Regions from separate parts of the Micromonospora sp. CA-248260 genome, predicted to be linked through region 2. Evidence: riboswitches for the same ligand, from Rfam matches in the RefSeq annotation. Region 2 holds a riboswitch; each other region holds the start of a gene.

Region 1 (3,271 bases), 620 kb from region 2:
GCCCGCCGCTTGGCCTGGGTGCCCTCGCCGGGGTCGTTGACGATGAACGGGTAGACCAGCGGCAGGTCGCCGAGGACGGCGTCGGGGGCGCAGTCGGCGGCCAGGCCGAGGCCCTTGCCGGGCAGCCATTCCAGGGTGCCGTGTTTGCCGAGGTGCACCACCGCGTCGGCACCGAACCCGCCGTCGGCGACCGGCGCGGCCAACCACCGGTACGCGGCGAGGTAGTGGTGGCTGGGTGGCAGGTCGGGGTCGTGGTAGATGGCGATCGGGTTCTCACCGAAGCCGCGCGGCGGCTGGATCAGCAGGGTGACGTTGCCGAACCGCAGCCCGGCCAGGACGATGTCACCGTCGTCGGTGTAGAGCTGGCCGGGTGGCTCACCCCAGTGTTCCCGCATCCGGTCCCGCAGGTCGGCCGGCACCTGGTCGAACCAGCGCCGGTAGGTCTCCCCCGGCACCCGGGCCTCGGCGGCGGACAACTGTTGCGGGGTGAGCCACTCGACGTCGTGACCACCGGCGGCGATCAGTGCGTGGATCAGGGCGTCCCCGTCGGTGGGCGGGGGCGCGTCACCGAGGTGGTATCCGGCGGCGGCGAGGGCGGCGAGCAGGCGTACCGCCGAGGCGGGGGTGTCCAGGCCGACGGCGTTGCCGACCCGGGAGTGCTTCGTCGGGTAGGAGCTGAGCACGATCGCCAGCCGCCTGTCGGCGGGGGGCAGGTGCCGCAGCCGGGCCTGTCGGACGGCGATCCCGGCGACCCGGGCGGCCCGCTCGGCGTCGGCGGCGTAGACCGACAGCCCGTCGGCGTCGATGCGTTTGAACGAGAACGGCACGGTGACGATCCGGCCGTCGAACTCGGGGATCGCCACCTGCATCGCCGCGTCCAACGGGGACAGTCCGGCGTCGCTGCCGGCCCACTGGTCCCGGGTGCTGGTGAGGCAGAGCGCCTGGATCACCGGCACGTCGAGGGCGGCGAGCGCGCCGACGTCCCAGGCGTCCTCGTCGCCGCCACCGGAGGCGTCGGCGGCGACCGTCCCCCCGGCGGCGAGGACGGTGACGACGAGCGCGTCGCAGCGGGCGAAGAGGTCCAGCGGCCCGGCGCCGGGGGTGAGCCCGCGCAGCGATCCGCAGTAGATCGGCAGCGGGTTCCCCCCGGCCGCGTCGACCGCGTCGACCAGGGTGTGCACGAAGTCGGTGTTGCCGGCCAGCGCGTGCGCCCGGTAGAACACGATGCCCACCGTGGGCCGCCCGTCGCCGTCCGCCCGCCGCCCGGCCGGCCCGGCCGCCGGTTCCGCCGGGTCGATCGGGGCGGTCGGGTCGACCGGGGCGGTCGGGGGTCGACGGTCGAGAATGCCGTACGGCGGGGTGGGGGTGGGCGGGTCGAAGCCCTCACCGGTGAGCAGGACCGTGTCGGACAGGAACCGGGCCAGCTGGGCGAGGTTTGCCGCACCCCCCTCGACCAGGTAGGACAGGGCTTCGGTGGCCACCCCGGAGGTCACCGTGGAGGCCGCCATCAGCTCCGCGTCGGGCACCGCCTCGCCGCCGAGCACGATCGTGGGGACGCCGGAGCCGAGCACCGCCGCGAGGCCGTCCGGCCACGCCTGCCGACCACCGAGCAGCCGTACGACGGCCAGGTCGACCCCGTCGAGCAGGGCCGGCACGGCGTCCACGTCGACCCGGGTGGGGTTGGCGAGCCGGTAGTCGGCGGCGCTGGCCCGGGCGGCGAGCAGATCGGTGTCGGCGGTGGACAGCAGCAGAATGCGCACGTTCGGCTCCGGAGAGTGACGTCCGGCTCGACCACAGGGCCGGGCCGAGCGGGGCGGGAGGGACGCCGGTCAGCGGCGGCGGAGGTACGACGCACCCGCCTGCGGCGGGGTACCCGGACCGGCCGTCAGCGGTACGTGGCAGGCCGACCGCCCCGGCGGCGGCCGGCGACGGTGGGAGAGGTGGGAGCACGCGGCGGCGCGGGCTCGACGGTGATGCAGAAATCACCGACCGTGATGGGGTCGGCAGTGACGCTGTGCGTCATCGGGTCCTCCTCGGGTGTCCACGCCCTGGGGTTCTCCGACGGCCGAAGTATCCTGGCTCCCGGATCGACGCTCACCCCCGGCCTTCCAACCGTGCACGCACGGTCGTGACTCACGAGGGGGGATCGCTCCCCGGTGACAGTGGCGGGACCGCGTCGGAATCGCACCGACTTCCTTCACTGCCGTCAGGCCGCGAATGCTGCCATACTCCTCACCCCGAGGTCAACGGTGGCCACCGGCCCCGCGACGGCACCGATCGACCCCTGTGGCGAGGCCGGCAGCCGCCCGCCCCGCGCATCCCACGGGTGGGTCCGGCCCCGCCCGACGGCCGACCCGCAGCCGCCCCGTGCGGCGCACCCGCAGATCCTCCGAGGCGACCCGCAACCCGCCTCAGGGAGTTCCGCCGGCCGCCACCAGCCGGGGCGGAGCCGATCGAGGCACCCGTCCCGGGGCCGACCCGTCCCGGGGCCGACCCGTCCCGGGGCCGACCCGTCCCGGGGCCGACCCGTCCCGGGGCCGACCCGTCCCGGGGCCGACCCGTCCCGGGGCCGACCTGTCCCGGGGCCGACCGTCCCTGGCGGTCGGAACACCTCTCTCGCACGCTGTCGAGCTGATGACGTCAACGACTCGGGGTCGGCACGGTCCGACCCGACCGGACGGGCGTCGGGCCGAGCCGGGCCGGGCCGTCCCACCCGGGGGGACCGATCCGTCACCGTCATCAGCTCGAAAGGGCCCGCGACGACATACCCACACCCCTGGCCCGCAGCCGCTGGCGCGGCCAACGGCCGCGCCCACCACCACGGCCGCACCCCACGGCCCGCCCCCACAGACACCCACCCCGCAGACCCCCGGCCACCCTCTACGCAGCGGCTGAGGGGTCAGCGGAGGCGACGCTCGGGGTGGGTCCGGTTCCAGGCCCGCATCCGCTCCGGGTATCCGGTCTTCGCCGCCTCGTAGAGGGGCACCGCGTGCCGGTGGGCCAGCTTCGCCGCCGTACGTGGGGAGCCGGTGCGGCGGCGGATCCACTCCCCGTCGTGCGCGATCGCCACCACTGTGGTGTCGGTGGCGGTCGTCTCGGGTTCGAGATAGAACTCCACCCCCCGGTGGGCGGCCACGAAGTCCGCCAACGCGGTCAGGTCGTCCCGGGTGGCCTCCCGATCGAGCTTGGTCGGGATGCCCTCGTCAGCCCGGGTCCGTCGGCTGAACCAGCCCATCTGCCCGTCCTCTCCTCGGCGTCCCTCCAGTGGAAC
Region 2 (3,271 bases):
CCCGGGCCCCGGCCGAGTCGAACGGCAGCCGCAGCGCGAACAACGCGTCCTGCAAACCCATCAGCCCCAGCCCGACGGGCCGCCAGCGCGGGTTCGACGCCGCCGCCTGCTCGGCCGGGTAGTAGTTGATGTCGATCACCCGGTCCAGGAACACCACCGCCGTCCGGACCGTTGCGCGCAGCTTGTCCCAGTCGACGCCGTCGCCGGTGAGGTGCGCGCCGAGGTTGACCGAGCCGAGGTTGCACACCGCCGTCTCGGTGTCGCTGTTGACCTCCAGGATCTCGGTGCACAGGTTGGACAGGTGGATCGTGTTGCCCGGCACGCCGGTCTGGTTGGACAGCCGGTTCGACGGGTCCTTGAACGTCATCCACCCGTTGCCGGTCTGTGCCAGGGTGCGCATCATCCGCCCGTACAGGTCCCGGGCCTTCACCGTCCGGACCGCCTTCTTCTCGGCGACCCGGTACGCGGCGTCGAACTCCTCGCCGTACAGGTCGGGCAGCTCCGGGGCGTCCGACGGGTCGATCAGCGACCAGTCGCCGTCGGCCTCGACCCGGCGCATGAACTCGTCGGGGATCCAGTTGGCCAGGTTGAGGTTGTGGGTACGCCGGGCCTCCTCACCGGTGTTGTCCCGCAACTCCAGGAACTCCTCGACGTCCGGGTGCCAGGGTTCCAGGTAGACGCAGGCGGCGCCCTTGCGCCGGCCGCCCTGGTTGACCGCCGCCACCCCGGCGTCGAGGGTCTTGAGGAACGGCACGATCCCGTTGGACCGGCCGTTGGTGCCCCGGATCAGCGCGCCCCGGCCCCGCACCCGCGACCAGGAGATGCCGATGCCGCCGGAGAACTTCGACAGCTTCGCCACCTGGTGGTAGCGCTCGTAGATCGAGTCCAGCTCGTCGCGCGGCGAGTCGACCAGGAAACACGACGACATCTGGGTGTGCCGGGTGCCCGAGTTGAACAACGTCGGGGAACTCGGCAGGTAGGCAAGCGACGACATCAGCCGGTAGAACCCGACCGCCTCGTCGGGCGTGGTGGACAGCCCGCAGGCCACCCGCAGCAGCCAGAACTGCGGGGTCTCCACCACCAGCCGCGACTGCGGGTGCCGCAGCAGGTAGCGGTCGGCCACCGTCCGCAGCCCGAAATACTCGAACCGCAGGTCACCGGCCGGGTCGACGGCGTCGTCGAGCTGCCGGGCGTGCCGGGCCACGAACGCGGCGGTGTCGTCGGCGATCAGGCCGAGGCCGTGGGCGTACCGGATGGACTGGCTGAAGCTCTCCACCGCCTGCCCGCGGACCTCCTCGTCCACGTACGCGGCCAGCAGCCGGGCCGCCAGCCGGGAGTACTGCGGTTCCGTGCCGATCAGCTCCGCCGCCGTCTGGATCGACAGCTTGTCCAGCTCGGCGGTGGTCGCCCCGTCGTAGAGGCCGCTGATCGTCCTGGTGGCCACCCGCAGCGGATCGACCTCGTCCAGGTCGGTGGCCCACCGCGCGACCGCCGTGACGATCCGGTTGACGTCGACCGGCTCGGTGTCGCCGTCGCGCTTGCGTACCCGCATCGCCGGCCGGCGTGACTCCGCGCCGTCGACCTCGGACGGTGGGCGTTCCGCTACGTTCGTCATGACCTCTCCTCGCTGTCACCGATGGCCATCGGACGCGGGAGAACGCCAACGGGCACGGCACGACGGCCGGCCCGGGTGCTGGCGTCGGTCGTCCCGCGCGACCTCCGACCGCCGCGCGCAGCAGCGCACGGCGCACTGGCAGGTCTTCGGACTCGCGGGCGTGACCGGGGTCGCCGGTCGCCTACTGGCCGTCGCTTCCCAGACCTGGCGGTCCAGTGCTCGATGACGGCGGTCGTTCCCACTTACCGCTGCGGGGCAGTCCCGGATTTCCACCGGGTTCCCTGTTGCCTCGACCGGACCACCGGGCCCGGTCGAACCAGCTGCGTGGCACACCATATATGGCGTGGATGGGGGAGAGGCAACACTAGATGTCGCGTCGGCGTGTCAGATAACTCTCCTCCGACCGGTCGGTGGCCCGCAGTGACGCCAGCAGCCGCAGGGCGTCCGCGTCGGCACTGCCGGGCTCGGCGGTGAAGACCAGCAGGACCGGGCCGGGGTTGCCGGGCAGCGGGTAGGTGTCCCAGTCCAGGACGATGTCACCGACCCCGGGGACCTGGAAGGTCTTGGTTCCGGTGACCGACCCGCGCACGTCGTGCCGCGACCACAGCCGCCGGAACTCGGCGCTGCGGATGCTCAGCTCACCGACGATCGCGGTGGCCCGGGGATGGGTGGGGTCGGTGGCGACGGCGGCACGCATCATGCCGATGTAGTCCAGCGCCTGCTGCTCCCAGGACGCGCAGCGCCGCACCGGGGACGCCGCCTCGTCGAACATCAGCAGCAGCATGTTGAGCCGGCCCGGCGGGAGATCCGTCGGATCGCCGAGCAGCGCCACCGCCCACGCGTTCCAGGCGAGCAGGTCCAGGTGGCGGCCGAGCACCACCGCCGGGGTGTCCAGCACCCGCAGCAGCCGTCGGGTGCTCTCCGGCACCCGCTCCGGGCCGTGGTCCACCCGGGCCGGTACCGGCCGGCGGGCGGCGCGGGCCAGGGTGAACAGGTGCCGGCGTTCCTCGTCGTCGAGGGCGAGCGCGGCGGCGAGCGCGTCCAGCACGTGGTCGGACGGGCGGACCTCCCGGCCCTGCTCCATCCGCTGGTAGTAGTCGGTGCTCAACCCGGCCAGCAGCGCCAGCTCCTCGCGGCGCAGCCCGGTGACCCGCCGTCGCCCGCCCGGCTCCAGGCCGACGTCGCGGGGGTGCAGCCGGCCGCGTCGGGCGCGCAGGAAGTCACCGAGTTCGCGGGCGTACGGATGGGTCATGGGGCCAGTGTGACGCGGCCCGGACCGGGGTGGGTAGGACTGCGGGACCTAGGCGACCGGGGACGACCGAGCCCGGCCGGGCGGCCCCTAACGTCGGCGTCCCACCCCGACCGCTCAGGAGCAGCAGATGACCTGGACCGCCGACCACATCCCCGACCAGCACGGCCGTACCGCCGTGGTGACCGGCGCGAACTCGGGCCTCGGCCTGGTCACCGCCACCGCGCTGGCCCACCGTGGTGCGCACGTCGTGCTCGCCGTCCGCGACACCGCCGCCGGCCGGCAGGCCGGCCGGCGCATCGGCGGGAACGTCGAGGTACGTGAGCTGGACCTCGCCTCCCTCGCCTCGGTCCGGGCGTTCGCGGCGGGACTGGCCGCCGCCCATCCGAGGCTCGACCTGCTGGTCA
Region 3 (3,271 bases), 1.9 Mb from region 2:
GCGGTCACTGCGCGTGGCGGACGCCCGGAGGGCGGTGCACCACCAGGATCCCGCCGGGGAACGGGGGCGGACCTGGCCGACCGGACAGCCCCGCAACGTCACGCCGACGCGCCGTCCGGCGTGGTGGCCGGACCGTCCCGCGGGTGCCGACCCCCTCACCACGGGCGGCAGCCGGCAATCACGGCGTCGCGTTCCCCGCCCGACGCCGGCACCACCCACGGCGCACGTGAGGAGAATTCCCTTCCGCATCGTGCGGACACGACCCCAAGTGGTGACCGGCGACAGCTTCCCGAGCGAACACACATTCAGCCACGACACCATTTTCACCCTCGGGGGAAATTGGCAGGTCCTTCGCGGCTGCCGCGTACGCCGGACTGCTAGCCTGCCGATCAGCGGAAAACGCCCGTCGACCCAGCGCGAAGGGAGCATCCCAGTCGTGACGACAATTCGCATTCTCGGCCGCGCCGCACCATGGAGGACACTGTTCCTCGCCATTGCCGTCGCGGTGGCCCAACTGCCGGCACCCGTCGCCGGTGCCGCCGCCAGGGGCGACCGACCCGCCCTCCGTTGGCGGGCCGACGACGCGCTGTCGAGTTCCCGCTTCGCGCTGGCGGCGGCCACGGCGCCGGACGGGTCGATCTTCGCGATCGGGGGTGCCGACGCGGCTTCGGTCACCACGGTGGTGGAGGTCTACACGCCTCGGACGCGGCGGTGGAGGGCCGGTCCGTCGCTGCCCCGGCCCCGGTACCGCCATGCGGCGGCCACCGGCGGGGACGGGCGCGTCTACGCGATCGGTGGCAGCTCTCCCGGTGCCGAGGGAGCGTTCCTCAGCTCCGTGCTCGCCCTGACGCCGGGCGACGACCACTGGGTGCCCGTCGCGTCGATGCCCAGCGGACGGCAACTGCTCGCCGCGACGGCCGGCACCGACGGCCGGGTCTACGCCGTCGGCGGGGACCGTCGCGGCTCGCTGTCCACCCTGGAGGTCTACGAGCCGACGGTGGACCGGTGGACCACCGCGGCGTCGATGCCCACGCCGCGCTACGAGATGGGGGTGACCGGCGGACCAGACGGGCGGATCTACGCGATCGGCGGCTGCGGGGACGGCGTCCTGAACGTCCTCGACGTCGTCGAGGCGTACTCGCCCACCACCGACACCTGGGCGACTCTCGCGCCGCTTCCCAGCCGGCGGTGTCTGGTCGACGCCACGACCGGCCCGGACGGCCGGATCTATGCGACAGGTGGCTGTGAACTGGTCACCGACCCTTCGGGAAGACCTGTCGACTGCGTGGACACCACCCGGGTGGACGCGTACTCACCCGACACCGGCACCTGGGCGACGGTCACCGGCACCACCACCGCCCATCGTGAAGGCGCGGCGGTCACCAGCGGCAGGAGGATCTTCGCGATCGGCGGGCACACCGCCGGGGTGGAGTCCGCGCGGGTGACCGCCCGCCGCCCGCCGGGGGCGTGGCCGGCCTGCGTCACCGGCACGGGTTAGCATCGGCGGCGGCATGATCGTGCGAGGTGCCCCGCGGGTGCGGGGAGAATCGGGAAGCCGGTGTGATTCCGGCACGGGCCCGCCACGGTGACCGGGGAGCGACCGTCCAGGCGCGAGGAGCGCAGCCACTGGCCGTACGGCTGGGAAGGCGGACGGGTTGGCGTCGATCCGGGAGTCCGAAGACCGGCCTCGCGTCGACCGCCCGCCCGTCCGGGGTGGGCCGAGCGCAGCGGGAGCCTGCCTGTGGAACTCTACGACGCCATCCACCGCCGCCGGGACGTCCGGGCCCAGTTCACCGGGGAACCGGTGCCGGACGGCGCCCTGCACCGGATCCTGGACGCCGCGCACGCCGCACCCAGCGTCGGTTACTCACAGCCGTGGGACTTCGTCCTGGTCCGGGACCCTGCCATCCGTCGTCGGTTCCACCGGCACGTGCAGGCCGAGCGGGCGACGTTCGCCGCCACCCTGGACGGCGCGGCGGCCGAACGGTTCGCGGGCATCAAGATCGACGGGGTGTTGGAGTCGACGCTGTCGGTCGTCGTCACGTACGACCCGCAGCGTGGGGGCCCGGCCGTGCTCGGGCGGCACGCCATCGCCGACGCCGGTCTCTACTCGGTCTGCCTGGCCATCCAGAATCTCTGGCTCGCCGCCACCGCCGAAGGGCTGGGCGTCGGGTGGGTCTCCTTCTACCGAGAGTCGTTCCTGGCCGGGCTGCTGGGCGCACCGGCCGGCATCCGGCCGGTGGCCTGGCTCTGCGTCGGGCCGGTCACCCACCTGGAGTCCGTGCCCGACCTGGAACGGCACGGGTGGCGTCGACGCCGACCTCTCGCCGAGGCGATCCACCACGACCGTTGGTTGCACAGCTGAATCCCCATTTTCCATTGTGGATGACAGCGCGCCTCGTCGCTGCAACACTGTTTTCGGTCGATCCCCCGCCGACTTCCTGAGTGCCCACTGATGGATTTTGACAGCGATGGGACAGCCATTGGATCTGCACAGGGTAGTAGTCAGCCATCCTGAATCCTGCCCGAGACAGGTTGACTTCATTGTCACCGACGACCGGCACGGCGCCGCCGCTGCACCGGCGGCCTTCCCCGCCGGACTTCGCTTCGGGGTTCACCGGTGACGCGAGGCGGTCGTTGTCGCCGCGGGTCACGGCGACCGGTGGCAGCTCACGGAGAAACCAGCCCCGAACGCCCGCGCCTGACTGCGGTCGGATGTCCCCCGGGCCGACGAACACAGCCTCGACGAGCGCGCTGAGTACGCCGACTCATGCCTGGTCGGGTCGGACCGTCCACGCTGGACCGCGTGACTTCTGAGGCGGCCGGTGCACGTCGGTGGGGTGGCCCGATCGTGGGGCTCCTGGTCCTGGTCTGGATCGGCGGGCTGATCGCGGCAGCCGTGTGGTGGCTGAGCATCGGCTTGGCGCAGTGGAACGCCAACTACGACGGCCGGCCCGACGAGCTGGTGGGCCTCGGACGCCAGGCGAGCCTGGCCCTGCTGGTCGCCGCGTTGGTGGCGATCGCCGGCCCGGCAGTCATCGCGCTCGTCGCGTACCGGCTGCGGCTGGTCCGAACCGCGATCGTCTTCCTGGTGCTGACCGTCGTGATCGCCGTGCCCGCCCTACCGTTCGCCGCATCCGTCGGGCGGGGTCTCACTCCGGTGCCGGCAGACACGACGCCCGGCCCGCCAGGGCACTGCGTGGAACTCAGCGGCGGCGACAACCGCTGCCCGGGCGGCTGACGGGAGCGGGAGCAGCAGGGTGTGCCGGGA

The links. Region 2 has a riboswitch for cobalamin ahead of ACQP2H_RS19425 (ribonucleoside-diphosphate reductase subunit alpha). Riboswitches for the same ligand answer to the same signal wherever they lie in the genome.
Region 1: linked by a shared signal. The riboswitch ahead of cobN (cobaltochelatase subunit CobN) and the one ahead of ACQP2H_RS19425 (ribonucleoside-diphosphate reductase subunit alpha) in region 2 are both predicted to bind cobalamin.
Region 3: linked by a shared signal. The riboswitch ahead of bluB (5,6-dimethylbenzimidazole synthase) and the one ahead of ACQP2H_RS19425 (ribonucleoside-diphosphate reductase subunit alpha) in region 2 are both predicted to bind cobalamin.

Annotation. Positions count from the first base shown of each region.
Region 1 covers NZ_CP192021.1:3,853,718-3,856,988, forward strand. The annotation lists gene cobN (cobaltochelatase subunit CobN) at 1-1,760, opposite strand, end outside; cobalamin riboswitch at 2,069-2,198, opposite strand; gene ACQP2H_RS17020 (hypothetical protein) at 2,900-3,235, opposite strand.
Region 2 covers NZ_CP192021.1:4,476,609-4,479,879, reverse strand. The annotation lists gene ACQP2H_RS19425 (ribonucleoside-diphosphate reductase subunit alpha) at 1-1,615, opposite strand, end outside; cobalamin riboswitch at 1,736-1,952, opposite strand; gene ACQP2H_RS19420 (helix-turn-helix transcriptional regulator) at 1,980-2,867, opposite strand; gene ACQP2H_RS19415 (oxidoreductase) at 2,995-3,271, shown strand, end outside.
Region 3 covers NZ_CP192021.1:2,618,342-2,621,612, reverse strand. The annotation lists gene ACQP2H_RS11550 (Kelch repeat-containing protein) at 437-1,498, shown strand; cobalamin riboswitch at 1,506-1,704, shown strand; gene bluB (5,6-dimethylbenzimidazole synthase) at 1,742-2,365, shown strand; gene ACQP2H_RS11540 (hypothetical protein) at 2,807-3,241, shown strand.